3 regions of the Streptomyces sp. NBC_00503 genome follow, and region 1 is predicted to be linked to each of the others. Evidence: riboswitches for the same ligand, from Rfam matches in the RefSeq annotation. Region 1 holds a riboswitch; each other region holds the start of a gene.

Region 1 (5,047 bases):
TGCTCCGCGATCTCCGAGCGCTGGGAAACGTACTGGCGCATCGGATACGCGAGGGCGACGACCAGGGTACAGAGGACCAGGACGAGCAGGGCGGCCCGCCCGGTGAGCCGGCTGCGACGGACCTGGCGGCGGGACTGCGAGCGGTAGACGTGCGCCGCGGTCCGCTCGCCCAGCTGCTTGAGCCTGGTCGCGGTCGAGAACGTGGCGAACCGGTCCCGGTTCCCGGCCATTGATCCGCCTCCCCTATATACGCACTACGCAATACGTCCCCGCACACGGTACGGGACCGAGTGCGGGGACGTAGGGAGGCTTGCGCCCCTAAAGGACTGATCAGCCCTTGAAGCGCGGGAACGCGCTGCGGCCCGCGTACACCGCGGCGTCGTCGAGGATCTCCTCGATGCGCAGCAGCTGGTTGTACTTGGCGACGCGGTCCGAGCGGGCCGGTGCGCCGGTCTTGATCTGGCCGCAGTTCACCGCGACGGCGAGGTCGGCGATGGTGACGTCCTCGGTCTCGCCGGAACGGTGCGACATCATGCACTTGAAGCCGTTGCGCTGGGCCATCTCGACGGCGTCCAGGGTCTCGGTGAGCGAGCCGATCTGGTTCACCTTGACGAGCAGGGCGTTGGCCGAGCCCTCTTCGATGCCGCGGGCGAGACGCTCGGGGTTGGTGACGAAGAGGTCGTCGCCGACGATCTGGACCTTGGAGCCCAGGCGGTCGGTGAGGGTCTTCCAGCCCGACCAGTCGTCTTCGTACAGCGGGTCCTCGATGGAGACCAGCGGGTACGACTCGACGAGCTCGGCGTAGTAGTCGGTCATCTCGGCGGCCGAGCGGGACTGGCCCTCGAACTCGTACTTGCCGTCCTTGTAGAACTCGGACGCGGCGACGTCGAGCGCGAGCGCGATGTCCTGGCCCGGGACGTAGCCGGCCTGCTTGATGGCCTCGACGATGAGGTCGAGCGCGGCGCGGTTCGACTCCAGGTTCGGCGCGAAGCCGCCCTCGTCGCCCAGACCGGTGGAGAGGCCCTTGGTGTGCAGGACCTTCTTGAGGGTGTGGTAGACCTCGGCACCCCAGCGCAGCGCCTCGGAGAAGGACTCCGCGCCGATCGGGGCGATCATGAACTCCTGGATGTCGACGTTGGAGTCGGCGTGCGACCCACCGTTGAGGATGTTCATCATCGGAACGGGCAGCAGGTGCGCGTTCGGGCCGCCGAGGTAGCGGAAGAGCGGCAGGTCGGAGGCCTCGGACGCGGCGTGCGCGACGGCGAGGGAGACACCGAGGATGGCGTTGGCGCCGAGGGAGCCCTTGTTCTCGGTGGCGTCCAGGTCGATCATCGCCTGGTCGATCAGGCGCTGCTCGGTGGCGTCGTAGCCGACGAGCTCCGGGCCGAGCTGCTCGATGACGGCGAGGACGGCCTTCTCGACACCCTTGCCCATGTAGCGGTTGGGGTCACCGTCGCGGAGCTCTACGGCTTCGAACGCTCCGGTGGAGGCGCCGGACGGAACTGCAGCACGGCCGGTGCTGCCATCGTCGAGGCCAACCTCGACCTCGACCGTGGGGTTGCCTCGGGAGTCCAGGATTTCCCGGGCTACGACGACGTCGATGGACGGCACGAGCATCTCCTTCTGGGATGTGACGCAGAGTGTGCGGTGGCGTGTCAGGCCGTGGGACGGCCTTGCCGCTTAGAGCCTAACCGGCTCCGGGCCGTCGGCGACCCGAGCAACCGACCCCTGGGACGAAAAAGGGCCTGAATGCCCCTCTTACAGGACATAGGGCTCTTGCCCGGGGGCCCCTCCGGACCCGCCGTCAGGCCGAAGGCCCGGCAAAGGCCGGGCGAAGGCCCGGCACGCAGCACCGCCCGGCGCGTGGGGGGTTACGCGCCGGGCGGTGGAAATCCTGCGTGTTGCGAACGCTACTGCGGCTGTTGCCGCAAGGTTCAGCTGAGCTTCAGCTTCTGACCCGGGAAGATCAGGTCGGCGTCCGAGACGATGTCCTTGTTGAGCTCGAAGAGCTTCTCCCAGCCGCCGGAGACGTTGTTCGCCTCGGCGATGGTGCCCAGCGTGTCGCCGGACTTGACCTCGTAGGAGCCGTTGCCCGTCTTGGGGGCCTCGGTCTTCGGCTTGGCCGGGGCGGCCGGACGCTCGGAGCGGGTCGTGGCCTCGGAGCGCTTGGTCTCCTTCTTCGGCTCGGCCTTCTTCTCGGTCTTCTTGGTCTCGGCCTTCTTCGGGGCGGCCTCGGTGGAGCCGCCGCCGCCGGAGCCGGAGTTCGACAGGCCGACGCCGCAGGACGGCCAGGCGCCCTTGCCCTGGCCCTTGAGGACCTTCTCGGCGATGGCTATCTGCTGGGACTTGGAGGCCTGGTTGGCCTGCGCGGCGTACGCCTTGCCGCCGTACGCGGCCCACGTGGAGGACGAGAACTGCAGGCCGCCGTAGTAGCCGTTGCCCGTGTTGATGGCCCAGTTGCCGCCGGACTCGCAGGAGGCGACGCGGTCCCACTCGGAAGCGGTCGCGGCGGAAGCGGTGCCCGCGGCCATCAGCGGAGCCGCGACGGCGACACCGGCGACGCCGGCCAGCGTGACGAGCCGGACGGCCTTGGAGCCGCGGCGGTGCTTGCCCTTGGAAAGCAGCATGGAGTTCTCCTCACCGACGCCTTCGAGGTGAGCTGTCGGGTTCGGGCGAGTGAGTGCCCGGCCAGGCGACCTAGCGCCTGTCTTAACCCCTAGCCGGTTCCGTGACCGTCTCTCAACGGCCGGTTCCGGCGCCTACCTTGGTTCCCCCGCTCCTGCCTTCGGCGCTTGCGCGACGAGTGTTCCCCCCGGCCGCCGGCAGGATTCGGCGATGCGGTCGAAGGAGCCCGCGGTGGCGAGCGATTCAGAAGGTAGACAGGTCTCCCCCCGATGTTCAACGAGCGACATCGGGGAGAAACGGTGCCTACTTGCGCTCTCCACAAGGACGTTTGCGCAGGTGAGGACGGGGTTTGCGGAACCCTCCGGACCGGACACGCCAGTTGACCGGAAGAGACACATGTCTCACTTACAGAAAACGGACAATCAACTGATCTCGGGCGCCCCAAGTGTCGCTATTGGTGGGTTAGATCCAGGTTCTGGCCGGGCTTGATCAGGTTGGCGTCCTCGCCGATGACCTGCTCATTGGCCTTGTAGAGCGCGTTCCAGCCGCCCTTCACTCCCTTGGCGTCCGCGATGGCGGCCAGGCTGTCGCCCGCCTTCACCGTGTACGCAGGCTCCGACGCGGCATCAGATGTGACGGGGGCCTCAACCGCGGCCGGGCCGCGGTGCTTACCGGCACCCGACGCCCCGTCGGCTGCCGGGGCGGCCGGGTCGGTGGTGGCTCCCGGGGTCGCCGGGGCGGTCGGGTCGGCGGGAGTGGCCGGCGTGGCGGGCACCGTGGGCGCCTTCGGGTCGCCCGGGTGCGCGGGAGTCGTCGGCTGCGCGGGCGTCGCGGGCACGGTCGGGTCCGTGGACGGCGAGGTCGGGACGGTGGGGGCCGTCGGGTCCGCGGGAGCCGTGGGAGCCGTCGGGTCGCCCGGGAGCCCCGGAGTCGTCGCCGGAAGGTCCGGCTGCGGCATGACGGGCAGCGGGTAGTCGGGCAGCAGGAAGGACGGCGTCCCGGAAGGGGAGGGGGCCGGGGCCGCCGGGGTCGGGGCCCCGAAGTCCGTGGAGGGCCGGGGAGTCCCGAGGTACGGGATCTTGCTGTCCGGGCGGGACGCGGAGTGCGAGGCGGCGTTGCCGCCCCCGGGCAGGCCCGGGTCCACCTCGGCGGCGGGACCCTGCTGCGCGAGCCCGGCCGGCGCCCCGCACAGGGGCCACGCCTGCGGACCCTGGGAGGCCAGCACCCGCTCGCCCACCGCGATCTGCTGGGAGCGGCTGGCGAGGTCGGGGCGCTCGGCGAAGTCGAGCCCGCCGGCGTTCTTCCACTGCTCCTGGGTGAACTGCAGCCCGCCGTAGGCGCCGCTGCCGAAGTTCGCGCTCCAGGTACCGCCGCTCTCGCACTCGGCGACCTTGTCCCAGGTGGAGGTCTCGGCCGCACTCGCGCCGGTGGCCGCGAGCAGCGGCAGGGCGAGGGCGGAGCCGGTGACTCCGGCGGTGACGACAAGTGCGGGCACTTGTCGGGGGCGTCTGTGGCGGCCGTTCCCGGAACGCATGAGGCTGCACCTTTCGCATAACGGCGGGGTAACGGCAGAACCTAGCGGCCTTCGAACGCCTGTCACAAGTTCAGAGGGCTTCTGACTTCAGGTCAGGCTGGTTTCAGGTGTTTTGGGGGGTGAATCGGACCGGAAGCGTGCGCAGCCCGCGCATGATGAGCCCGCCGCGCCACCGCAGTTCACCGGCCGGTACGGCAAGTTCCAGATCGGGCAGGCGCGTGAGCAGCGTCGCGAGCGCGGTCTGGCCTTCGAGGCGGGCGAGGGGTGCGCCCACGCAGTAGTGGATCCCGTGCCCGTATCCGAGGTGCTGGTTGTCGGTCCGGGAGAGGTCGAGGGTGTCCGGCTCGGCGAACCGCTCGGGGTCGCGGTCGGCGGCCGCGAGGACCACCAGCACCGGATCGCCCGCCGCGATGTCCTGCCCGCCGAGGACGAAGGGCTCGGTGGCGAACCGCCAGGTGGCCAGTTCCACGGGGCCGTCGTAGCGGAGCAGTTCCTCGACCCCGGTGGCGAGCAGGGCGCTCTCGCCGGCCGCGAGGGAGGCCTGGAGTCGCTCGCGCTGGTCGGGGTTCATGAAGAGGGAGTGGACGCCGTTGCCGATGAGGTTGACGGTGGTCTCGAACCCGGCGAAGAGGAGGATGAAGGCCATGGCGGTGGCCTCGGCCTCCGTCAGGTGGTCGCCGTGGTCGCTGGCCCGGATCAGATCGGAGATCAGGTCGTCGCCGAGGTCGTCGCGCTTGCGGTGGATGAGCTCGCCGAGATAGGTCCGCATCTGCTTGACCGAGCGCGCGACTCCGCCGCGCGGGCCTCCGCCGTGCCGGATCATCATCCCGGCCCAGTCGCGGAAGTCGTCCTGGTCCTCCCGCGGTACGCCGAGCATCTCGCAGATGG
Region 2 (5,047 bases), 2.9 Mb from region 1:
TTCTGCTGGTAGCCGACGTCTGTGAACACCTTGATCATCTTGGTGTTGGCGGGCAGCACCTCGGCGGCGAAGCGGCGGATGCCGCGCTCGCGCGCGACCGCGCCGATGTGTTCGAGCAGCGCCGAGGCGACTCCGCGGCCCTGGTGGGCGTCCTGGACGAGGAAGGCCACCTCGGCCTCGTCGGAGGGTCCGGTGGCCGGGCGGCCGTCGGAGCCGATGCGGTCGAAGCGGACGGTGCCGATGAACTCTCCGCCGATCGTCGCGGCGAGGCCGACCCGGTCCACGAAGTCGTGGTGCGTGAAGCGGTGCACGTCGCGGTCGGAGAGCCGGGGGTAGGGGGCGAAGAACCGGTAGTACTTGGACTCGTCCGAGACCTGCTCGTAGAAGCTGACCAGCCGGCCCGCGTCGTCGGTGGTGATGGGCCGGATCCGGGCGGTTCCGCCGTCGCGCAGGACGACGTCGGCTTCCCAGTGGTCCGGATACGAGGGGTCCGACTCGGTGGTCATGGGGCCACCTTAAGGCTCGAACGGTTCGATTGGCCTGGGCGCGGCGCATCGGGCAAGCTGACCCGAATCAGTGCAAGCTGGGGTAGGTCGAACGGCGGGATTTTCGGGCCGAAGGTCGGTCCGACCATTCCGGACGTCGTGAGAGACTGGTCTAGACAACCGTAAGAACCTGAAGGGCATCACCATGGCAGAGCGCCGCGTCAACGTCGGCTGGGCCGAGGGCCTGCACGCTCGTCCCGCCTCGATCTTCGTCCGTGCGACGACCGCTTCCGGCGTCCCGGTGACCATCGCGAAGGCCGGCGGCGACCCCGTCAACGCCGCCTCCATGCTGGCGGTCCTGGGCCTGGGCGCCCAGGGCGGCGAGGAGATCGTCCTGTCGTCCGAGGCCGAGGGCGCCGAGGTCGCGCTGGACCGCCTCGCGAAGCTGGTCGCCGAGGGTCTCGAGGAGCTCCCCGAGACCGTCTGACCCTTCGGGTTCGACTCGCAAGACGTGCACGGCGAAGCCGTTGCCCCCGACCACCGTCGGGGGCAACGGCTTCGCTGCATTTCAGCCGGCCGGAAATGCGCACGGCACACCCGGACGCGAATTCACGCGAATTGCGCGGGCCGCGATATCCTCGGCACCGTACGGATATCAGACCTTTGTATACGACGTTTGTTAATGCCGGCCGCTTGCCATGTTTACGGCAGGTTGCAAAGTCCTCACCCTGATCCGGTACGCCCCGGCCGCGCGGTCCACGTGCGCCGCGGTCAGCATCCGGGCCCGCTCGGCGTCGCCCCGGGCCACCGCGTCCACGATCGCGCCGTGCTCCGCCCAGGACTCCACGGGCCGCGCCGGGGACTCCACCACGTACATCCAGGCCAGCTTGTGGCGCATCTGGGTGAGCAGCGTGATCAGCCCCGGACTCCCGGACGCCTGGGCGAGCGTCTCGTGGAACCAGCCGCCCAAGGAGCGCAGATCCTCCCCCTGCCCCCTCCTGGCCCTCTCCTGCCCCAGCCTGACCAGCCCCCGCAACACCTTGAGGTGGGCCTCGCCGCGGCGCCGGGCGGCCCGCGCGGCTGCGAGGGGCTCCAGCAGCAGCCGCAGCTCCAGGAGGTCGGCCGCCTCCTGCTCGGTCGGCTCGGCCACGCAGGCGCCCGCGTGCCGGCGGGTGGTCACGAACCCCTCGGACTCCAGCGTGCGCAGTGCCTCGCGCACCGGGACGCGCGAGACTCCGTACCGGCGGGCCAGCACCTCCTCGGTCAGCCGGCCACCGGGCTCGAACACCCCGGAGACGATGTCGTCGCGGATTGCTGTGCATACCGTGTGCGCGGGAATACGCAAGACCGGACCTCCGCCTTTTTCGTATGGCTGTGCGCCCTGCGACTCTATTGCAACACACGATAATTTCCGAGAGCGGCCGGAAATACGAAACATTCACACAACGCGAAGGCCCCGGCTCGGATAGAGCCGGGGCCTTCGGGAAGACGCGTGACGCGGCGGGGCGTCGTGCGGTCTGCGTCAGACGTTGACGCCGTGGGAGCGCAGGTACGCGACCGGGTCGATGTCCGTGCCGTACTCGGCGCCGGTACGGGCCTCGAAGTGCAGGTGCGGGCCGCTGGAGTTGCCGGTGGAGCCCGACAGGCCGATCTGCTGGCCCGCGGCCACCTGCTGGCCGACGGAGACGCTCAGCGAGGTCATGTGGCCGTACTGGGTGTAGGTGCCGTCGGCGTGCTTGATGACGACGTTGTTGCCGTACGCGCCGCCCCAGCCCGCCTCGACCACGGTGCCCAGGCCGACCGCGTGCACCTCGGTGCCGGAGGCGGCGTGGAAGTCGATGCCGGTGTGGCTGCCGGAGGACCACATGCCGCCGCCCGCGTGCCACTGGGTGCTGACGTAGGAGTCCGTGATCGGGGCCACGAAGGTGTTGAGGCGCTTGCGCTCCTCGTCGCGGGCGGCGCGCTCGGCGGCCTCGCGCTCGGCCTTGGCGCGGGCTTCGGCCTTCGCCTTGGCCTCGGCGGCCCGCTGCTTCGCGTCGGCCTCGGCCTGCGCCTTGGCGGCGGCGGCCTCGGCGGCCCGCTGCTGGGAGTGGGCCTGGGCCTGGATCTCGCCGGCGAGTTCGTCGGCCACCACGATGGTGTTGAGGCCGGTGTCCTCGACGGAGGGGGCCTTGTCCGCGGCGAACGCCGGGCCGGCCAGGGAGCCGACGACACCGGTGGTGACGACGGCGGCTATACCGGCGTAGCCGGCGGTCTTGCGGCTCAGACGGCTGGAACCACGGTGCTTGCCGGCGGCACGACTGCCAAAGGCCATGAAGGGGTTGATCCTTTCCTTCCCTCTCGCCTACCGGGTTAGCTGACGGGTTCGGAGCAGGAAGGTCTCCTACGGGCCACCTCTCACGAGGCGGTCCGATTCACCCCAGGGACACATGTGGGTCCCCGGCTCCCCAGGCTCGCGCCTGACGGGGACTCGGCGATCGCTGTCCGGTGCCGCGGGCGCGGCGGTTACAACTGACGGACAGCACGGCCGACGCTAGGCGGATCATCAGTCAATCGCCAAACAGACACGCCTTTTTGTTGCGTACGCCACACCGCATACAAGCAACCACACGACTAAATGGACAAAAGGGGCCCCTGCGGAAATACCGCCTGAGCCCCTCCGATGGCCGACGAACGGCCGCACCTCGTCCGGTCAGTTGGTGACCACGGTCACTTCGCCGATCCCCAGGGCCCGTACGGGCTCCTCGATCTGCGAGGCGTCGCCCACCAGCACCGTGACCAGGCGGTCCACCGGGAAGGCGTTGACGACCGCCGAAGTGGCCTCCACCGTCCCCGTCTCGGCGAGCCGCGCGTACAACTGCGCCTGGTAGTCGTCCGGCAGCTCCTGCTCGACCTGGTCGGCGAGGGTGCCCGCGACCGAGGCGGCCGTCTCGAACTTCAGCGGGGCCACGCCCACCAAGTTCTGCACCGCCACGTCCCGTTCGGCGTCGGTCAGGCCGCCCTCTGCGAGGGTGCGCAGCACCTTCCAGAGGTCGTCCAGGGCCGGGCCGGTGTTCGGGGTGTCCACCGAGCCGCTGATGGCGAGCATCGAGGCGCCCTTGCCGTCGGCGGTGGAACGCAGCACCTGGCCGAAGGCGCGCACGCCGTAGGTGTACCCCTTCTCCTCGCGCAGCACCTTGTCCAGGCGCGAAGTGAGGGTGCCGCCCAGGCAGTACGTGCCGAGCACCTGGGGCGCCCAGACCCGGTCGTGCCGGTCCGCTCCGATACGGCCGATCAGCAGCTGCGTCTGGACGGCTCCGGGCCGGTCCACGATGACCACGCGGCCGCGGTCGTCGGCGGTGATCGGCGCGACCGGGCGGGGCTCGGTGGTGTCACCGGTCCACGTGCCCAGGGTGTCGGCCAGGACGGCGTCCAGGTCGATGCCGGTCAGGTCGCCGACGATCACCGCGGTGGCGGTCGCGGGGCGTACGTGGGCCTCGTAGAAGGCACGTACGGCCGCGGAGTCGATCCGCGCGACCGTCTCCTCGGTGCCCTGGCGCGGGCGGGAGATCCGCAGGGACTGCGGGAACAGCTCCTTGGAGAGCTGCTTGGCGGCACGGCGCTGCGGGTTGGCCGACTCGTGCGGGATCTCGTCGAGCCGGTTGCGCACCAGGCGGTCGACCTCGGCGTCGCTGAAGGCCGGCGCGCGCAGCGCCTCGGCGACCAGCCCCAGCGCCTTGTGCAGGCGGGAGGCCGGAACCTCCAGGGAGACCCGCAGGCCCGGGTGGTCGGCGTGCGCGTCGAGGGTGGCTCCGCAGCGCTCCAGCTCGGCCGCGAACTCCTCGGCCGAATGCTTGTCGGTGCCCTCGGACAGGGCGCGGGCCATGATGGTGGCCACGCCGTCCAGGCCCTCGGGCTCCGCGTCGAGCGGGGCCGCGAGGTTGATCTCGACCGCGACGACCTGCTGGCCCGGCCGGTGGCAGCGCAGCAGGGTCAGGCCGTTGGCCAGGACCCCGCGGTCGGGGGCCGGGAAGGCCCACGGCTGCGGCTCGCCGGCCTGGGGGCGCGGGTGGAAGGTCATCGTGACGGCTGCGGTGTCGGCTGCGGTGTCGCTCACTGCTCCGCCCCTTCGTTCTCGTCGCTGTTCTCGTCGGCGTCCTCGGCGTCGTCCACCGCGATCGGCTCGTACACGAGCACCGCGCGGTTGTCCGGGCGCAGTCGGGCGGCGGCCACGGCCTGGACCTCCTCGGCGGTGATGTCGAGGACCCGCTGGACGGCGGTCAGCGCCAGCTGCGGGTCGCCGAACAGCACCGCGAAGCGGCACAGTTCGTCCGCGCGGCCGGACACCGTGCTCAGCCGGTCCAGCCATTCGCGCTCCAGCTGGGCCTGAGCGCGCTCCATCTCCTCGGCCGTCGGGCCCTCGGCGGCGAACCGCGCGAGCTCCTCGTCCACGGCCGCCTCGATGGCGGGCACCTCCACCCCGCTGGAGGTCTTGACGTCCAGCCAGCCGAGGGAGGGCGCGCCGGCCAGGCGCAGCATCCCGAAGCCGGCCGCGACGGCGGTCTGGTCGCGGCGGACCAGAC
Region 3 (5,047 bases), 3.7 Mb from region 1:
GCGCCCCGGCCCCAGCCCCCGTCCCCGCCCCGCCCGCGCACTGGCGCCCGTACCTACAGCGGCAGCAGGTCGGGCCGCTTCGGCTCCACGTGGTCCCCGGAGGACTCCCCGCGCAGCCGCCGCCCGATCCACGGCACCAGGTACTCGCGCGCCCACTGGATGTTGTCGCGGGTCACGTCCACCGAGCCGCGCGGCCGCATCGGCGGCCACGGCTGGTCCGGGTCGGCCGGGGTGTCCAGGCCGAGGACCTGGGCGGCGCGCAGGGCGACCCGCGTGTGCCCCTCGGGCGAGAGGTGCAGCCGGTCCTCGTCCCAGGCCCGCCGGTCCTGTACGGACTTCAGCGACCAGAGGTCGAGCACGGGGCACTCGTACCGGTCGGCGATGGAACGCACGTGCGCGCTGTACGTCGCGATCTTGCCCCGCATGTGCTTGAGGACCGGCACGTCCCGCGTGTCGAAACCGGTGGTGATCATGACCTGGCCGACCGATCCGGCGAGGTCGGCGACCGCCGTCTCGAACCGCTGCGCCACGTCGTCCGGGTCGCTGCCGGGCCGGATGATGTCGTTGCCGCCCGCGCAGAAGGTCACCAGGTCGGGGGCGAGCTCCTTGGCCCGGGGGACCTGCTCGTCCACGATCTGGTCCAGGAGCCGGCCCCGGACGGCCAGGTTCGCGTACCGGAAGTCGTGCTCTTCGCGCTGATCGGCCAGGAGTACGGCCAGCCGGTCCGCCCAGCCGAGAAACGTTTCCCCGGGTCCCGGGTCCCCAACGCCTTCGGTGAAGCTGTCCCCGATCGCCGCGTACGAGCCGATGGTCTTGAGTGTCGTCGTCGTCGCTGCCACGGGACCACATCCTTCACCCCGGCGCCCGACCTACGCGACCGTAGCCAAGGTTTGACGGACCGTGATCTTTACCACCCGCCGCACGAGGAATAGCCGGTGGAACGGCAAATGGACGGAGAACGGGACGGAAGAACGCGCGTGGGGCCGGGACCCCCCTCGGGTCCCGGCCCCACGCGTGTTCCCACCGGATGCGGCCAGGTGCCGTCAGATGCTGACGCCCTTGGACCGCAGGTAGGCCAGCGGGTCGATGTCCGAGCCGTACGAGGGGCCCGTGCGGATCTCGAAGTGGAGGTGCGGGCCGGTCACGTTGCCGGTGGCACCGGAGAGACCGATGTGCTGCCCGGCGGTGACGCTCTGGCCGACCGAGACGGACAGCTGGGAGAGGTGGCCGTACTGGCTGTACTTGCCGTCCGCGTGGCGGATGACCACCTCGTTGCCGTACGCGCCGCCCCAGCCGGCCGAGACGACCGTCCCGGCGCCGACGGCCTTGACGGTGGTGCCGGTGCTCGCGATGAAGTCCACACCCGTGTGGTAGCCGCTGGACCACATGGAACCGGCGAGCTTGTACGGGGTGGAGATGCCGCCGCCGACCGGGGCGACGAACCCGGCGGAGGCCGGGGCGGCCTGCTGCTGGGCGGGGGCCGCCTTGGGGGCGGGCGCGGCCGGGGCTTCGACCGCCGACCCCTCGGAGGCGCCCTCGTCCGAACCGGCCGCGTCCGAGGAGGACCCGCCCTCGGAGGAGTCGTCCTGCGCGGCGTCCGAGGAGTCGTCCGACGAGGTGTCAGCCGAGGCCTGGGAGGCCCCTTCGGCCGGCGCCGGCTCGGAAGCCCGGGCCGCGCCCGCGGCGCCGAGGGTCAGCTTGAGGCCCGGGTGGATCAGCGACGGGTTGGAGCCCACGGCCTCGCGGTTGTCCGCGTAGAGCCGCTCCCAGCCACCGGTGAGGTGCTGCCGCTCGGCGATCTTGGAGAGGTAGTCCCCCGGCACGACCGTGTAGACGGTGGAGGCGGCCTGCGCCGCGGCCGGAGCGGCCTGGAGCGTGGCCGGAACCTGGGCGACCCGCGCCGCCTGGACCGGCGCGGCGGCGGTCGCCGCGGCCGGGGCGCCGGCCGCGTGGGCGCCGGCGGCCCCGAGCAGCGGGAGCGCGAGGGCCGCGCCACCGGTGCCCGCAACGGCGAAACCGCGGGATATGGAGCGGGACTTCGGGCGGCGGTGCTTACCCGTTGCGGTCATGGCGAATTCCTCTCCGACGCCTGCGAGGTGAGCTGTCGGGTTCGGACGGGAGATGTCCGGCCATATCAGTGCCGGTGAACGGCGCATGTATGACTTCACCCCGAGCTGTCCCGTTGTAAAGATCCGATACGGAAAGATCCGATGCGGATCGGGAGCAGCGGCTTACCTGGTTCCCCCGCTCCTGCCTCGCGCGTGAATAGTCGGGTGCGGTTGCCGGACGGCGGCAGGATTAGGCGGTCCGTCCGGATCGATCGCGAACGTAATCGAGTCCGGCCGCACAGAACAAGTCACGAATTACCTGAATGATTCTCAGGAATGGCGGCCCGCAGGAATTCCGGTCACCCTGCGTCCATTCCGAGCCTTCAACAGCCGCCCCGACAGGGCAATTCGGCATTGACGATCAGGCACTCACGGTCACCGTATGATCTGGCTCACGGGGAGGCGTCCGATCTCGCCTCTCGCTATGGCAAGTTGTTCCCAACCAGCGTAATTCGGACACCCTCGACGACCACACAGAGGAGGCCCCTGTGACCCAGCGGATACCCCAGACCTCACAGTCGGACCCGGAACTGACCGGCGTGCGCAACTTCCGTGACGTGGGCGGGCTGCCGACCACGGACGGGCGGAAGGTCAAGCCGGGACGACTGTTCCGAAGCGGACATCTCGCACATGCCACCGAAACCGGGGCGGAGTTCCTCGGCTCGCTCGGGCTGCACACCGTCTTCGACTTCCGCAACGGCGCCGACCACGCGCTGGAGGGCCCGGACGTCGAGCTGCCCGGCGTGCGCAACGTGAACATCCCGCTGTCGGACCCGGCCGACGGCCGGGAGTTCTGGAAGATGGTCCGCGACGGGGAACTCGGCCAGCTCCACGAGGTGCTGGGGGACGGCAAGGCCGCCGAGCGGATGACCCGCTCCTACCGCGGGATCATCAGGACCCGCACCGCCGAACACAGTCGGGTGCTGCACGCCCTCGCCGAGGACAGCGTCCCGGCCCTGATGCACTGCGCGGCCGGCAAGGACCGGGCCGGCCTGTCGATCGCCGTCACCCTGCTCGCGCTGGGCGTGGAGCGGGAGGCGATCGTCACCGACTACCTGGAGTCGAACGCCCCGCACAACCGCTACCGGGTCCGCCGCAGCAGTGACGCGGCCGAGGCCCGCACCCCCGAGGTGATGGAGCTGCTCGCCCCGCTCTTCGACGCCCGCGCCCAGTACCTGACCGCGGCCTTCGAGACCATCGACGAGGAGTGGGGCGGGGTGGAGCGCTACCTCGCCGAGGGTCTCGGACTCACGCCCGAGACCCTCGACAGGCTGCGCGACCAGCTGCTGGACTGACGCCCCGCGAGGCGGGCCGTCGCGCCGACCGGATCACCTGAACCGGATCACCGGTTCGCGACGGCCTGCTTCACCAGCGTCCGGCCGAAGTCCCACATCAGCGCGCCCCCGCCGTGCGCCTCGTCCATGACCTCGCGGAAGGCCCCGACGAACCGGTCCACGTCCGCCTCGTCCACGATCAGCGGCGGAATGAGCTTGATCACTTCCAGGTGGTCCCCGGACACCTGCGTGAGGATCCGGTGCTTCTGCAGCAGCGGCACCACGACCATCTGCGCGAACAGCCCCTTGCGGGCCGCCTGCAGCATGGTCCACCGGCTCCGCAGCCCCAGTGAGGACGGCCGGCCGAACTCGATGCCGATCATCAGGCCGCGCCCCCGTACCTCGTGGAGCAGTTCGTACTCGTCCACGAGCGCGGCGAGCCGGCCGCGCAGCAGGTCGCCCATGGCGCGGGCGTTGGCCACCACCCCCTCGTCCTCCATGACCGAGAGCACCGCGAGCCCGGCCGCCATCGCCTGCGCGTTGGAGCCGAAGCTCGCGGAGTGCACGAGCACCCGGTCCATGGAGGAGTAGACGCGTTTGAAGATCCAGTCCTTGCCCAGGGTGGCACCGACCGGTACGTAGCCTCCGCTGAGGGCCTTGGCCACGCACACCAGGTCCGGTTCCACTCCGGCCTCGTGCTGGTAGGCGTAGAACTCCCCGGTGCGTCCGAGGCCCGTCTGCACCTCGTCCGCGATCAGCAGGGCCTTGTGCCGGTGCAGCAGCTCCTGCGCGGCGAGCAGGAATCCGGGCGGGGCGGCGAGCACCCCCTTGCCCTGGATCGGCTCGACCACGAGGGCCGCCACGTCCCCCTTGCGCAGTTCCCGCTCCAGTGCGGCCAGGTCGCCCAGCGCGATCCCGGTGTCGGGCAGCAGCGGGCCGAATCCCTCCCGGAAGCCGCCCTCCCCGTTCACCGAGAGCGAGCCGGCCGTGAGCCCGTGGAAGGCGTGGTCGCAGTAGAGGATCCTGGGCCGCCCGGTGGCGTACCGGGCGAACTTCAGGGCGGTCTCCACCGCCTCGGTGCCGCTGTTGCCGAAGAACACCCGGTCCAGGTGCGGGCTGTAGGAGAGCAGCTTCTCCGCCAGCAGCCCGGGCAGCGGCTGGCAGTCGAAGCGGGTGAGGTCGGCGAGCTGGGCGTCCAGGACGTCGTGCAGGGCCTGTCTGACCACCGGGTGGTGGCGGCCCAGGCCCATCACCCCGAACCCGGCGAGCATGTCGAGGTAGTCGTTGCCCTCGGCGTCCCAGAAGTGGGCTCCCTCGGCCCGCTCGTAGACCTTGTCGAAGCCGATGGTGTGCAGCATCCGGGGCAGTTGGTGGTTGAGGTGACGGGCGTGCAGCTCGTACCTTTCCCCACCGCGCGCGGCCAGCAGTGCGCCGAGGTCGAAGCCCCCGGCCCGGTCCGCCCGGCCTCCCTCCCCCGCCCGGCCCCCGCTCATGCCGAGGTGCCCCGGCCGCCCACCGTCTCCCGCGCCGCGCGCAGCGACTCCTTCAGGGAGCCCATGGTGGCGAGGACCGCCGTGGGCTCGTACCCGCAGTGCGCCATGCAGTTCGCGCAGCGCGGGTCCTTTCCGCGGCCGTACTTGCTCCAGTCCGTGTCCTCGACGAGTT

Evidence for each region. A riboswitch is a leader RNA that binds a small molecule or an ion and turns the genes downstream of it on or off. The one in region 1 is predicted to bind cyclic di-AMP.
Region 2: linked by a shared signal. The riboswitch ahead of OG490_RS27745 (M23 family metallopeptidase) and the one ahead of OG490_RS14665 (transglycosylase family protein) in region 1 are both predicted to bind cyclic di-AMP.
Region 3: linked by a shared signal. The riboswitch ahead of OG490_RS31140 (LysM peptidoglycan-binding domain-containing M23 family metallopeptidase) and the one ahead of OG490_RS14665 (transglycosylase family protein) in region 1 are both predicted to bind cyclic di-AMP.

What each region holds. Positions count from the first base shown of each region.
Region 1 covers NZ_CP107855.1:3,158,622-3,163,668, forward strand. The annotation lists gene OG490_RS14655 (FtsB family cell division protein) at 1-230, opposite strand, end outside; gene eno (phosphopyruvate hydratase) at 331-1,617, opposite strand; gene OG490_RS14665 (transglycosylase family protein) at 1,935-2,627, opposite strand; cyclic di-AMP (ydaO/yuaA leader) riboswitch at 2,630-2,801, opposite strand; gene OG490_RS14670 (LysM peptidoglycan-binding domain-containing protein) at 3,077-4,120, opposite strand; gene OG490_RS14675 (cytochrome P450 family protein) at 4,263-5,047, opposite strand, start outside.
Region 2 covers NZ_CP107855.1:6,012,397-6,017,443, reverse strand. The annotation lists gene OG490_RS27760 (bifunctional acetate--CoA ligase family protein/GNAT family N-acetyltransferase) at 1-506, opposite strand, end outside; gene OG490_RS27755 (HPr family phosphocarrier protein) at 691-972, shown strand; gene OG490_RS27750 (GntR family transcriptional regulator) at 1,165-1,830, opposite strand; gene OG490_RS27745 (M23 family metallopeptidase) at 2,008-2,799, opposite strand; cyclic di-AMP (ydaO/yuaA leader) riboswitch at 2,812-2,971, opposite strand; gene OG490_RS27740 (M16 family metallopeptidase) at 3,178-4,545, opposite strand; gene OG490_RS27735 (M16 family metallopeptidase) at 4,578-5,047, opposite strand, start outside.
Region 3 covers NZ_CP107855.1:6,837,752-6,842,798, reverse strand. The annotation lists gene OG490_RS31145 (SGNH/GDSL hydrolase family protein) at 54-839, opposite strand; gene OG490_RS31140 (LysM peptidoglycan-binding domain-containing M23 family metallopeptidase) at 1,044-2,069, opposite strand; cyclic di-AMP (ydaO/yuaA leader) riboswitch at 2,072-2,282, opposite strand; gene OG490_RS31135 (tyrosine-protein phosphatase) at 2,597-3,403, shown strand; gene OG490_RS31130 (aspartate aminotransferase family protein) at 3,451-4,875, opposite strand; gene hpnH (adenosyl-hopene transferase HpnH) at 4,872-5,047, opposite strand, start outside.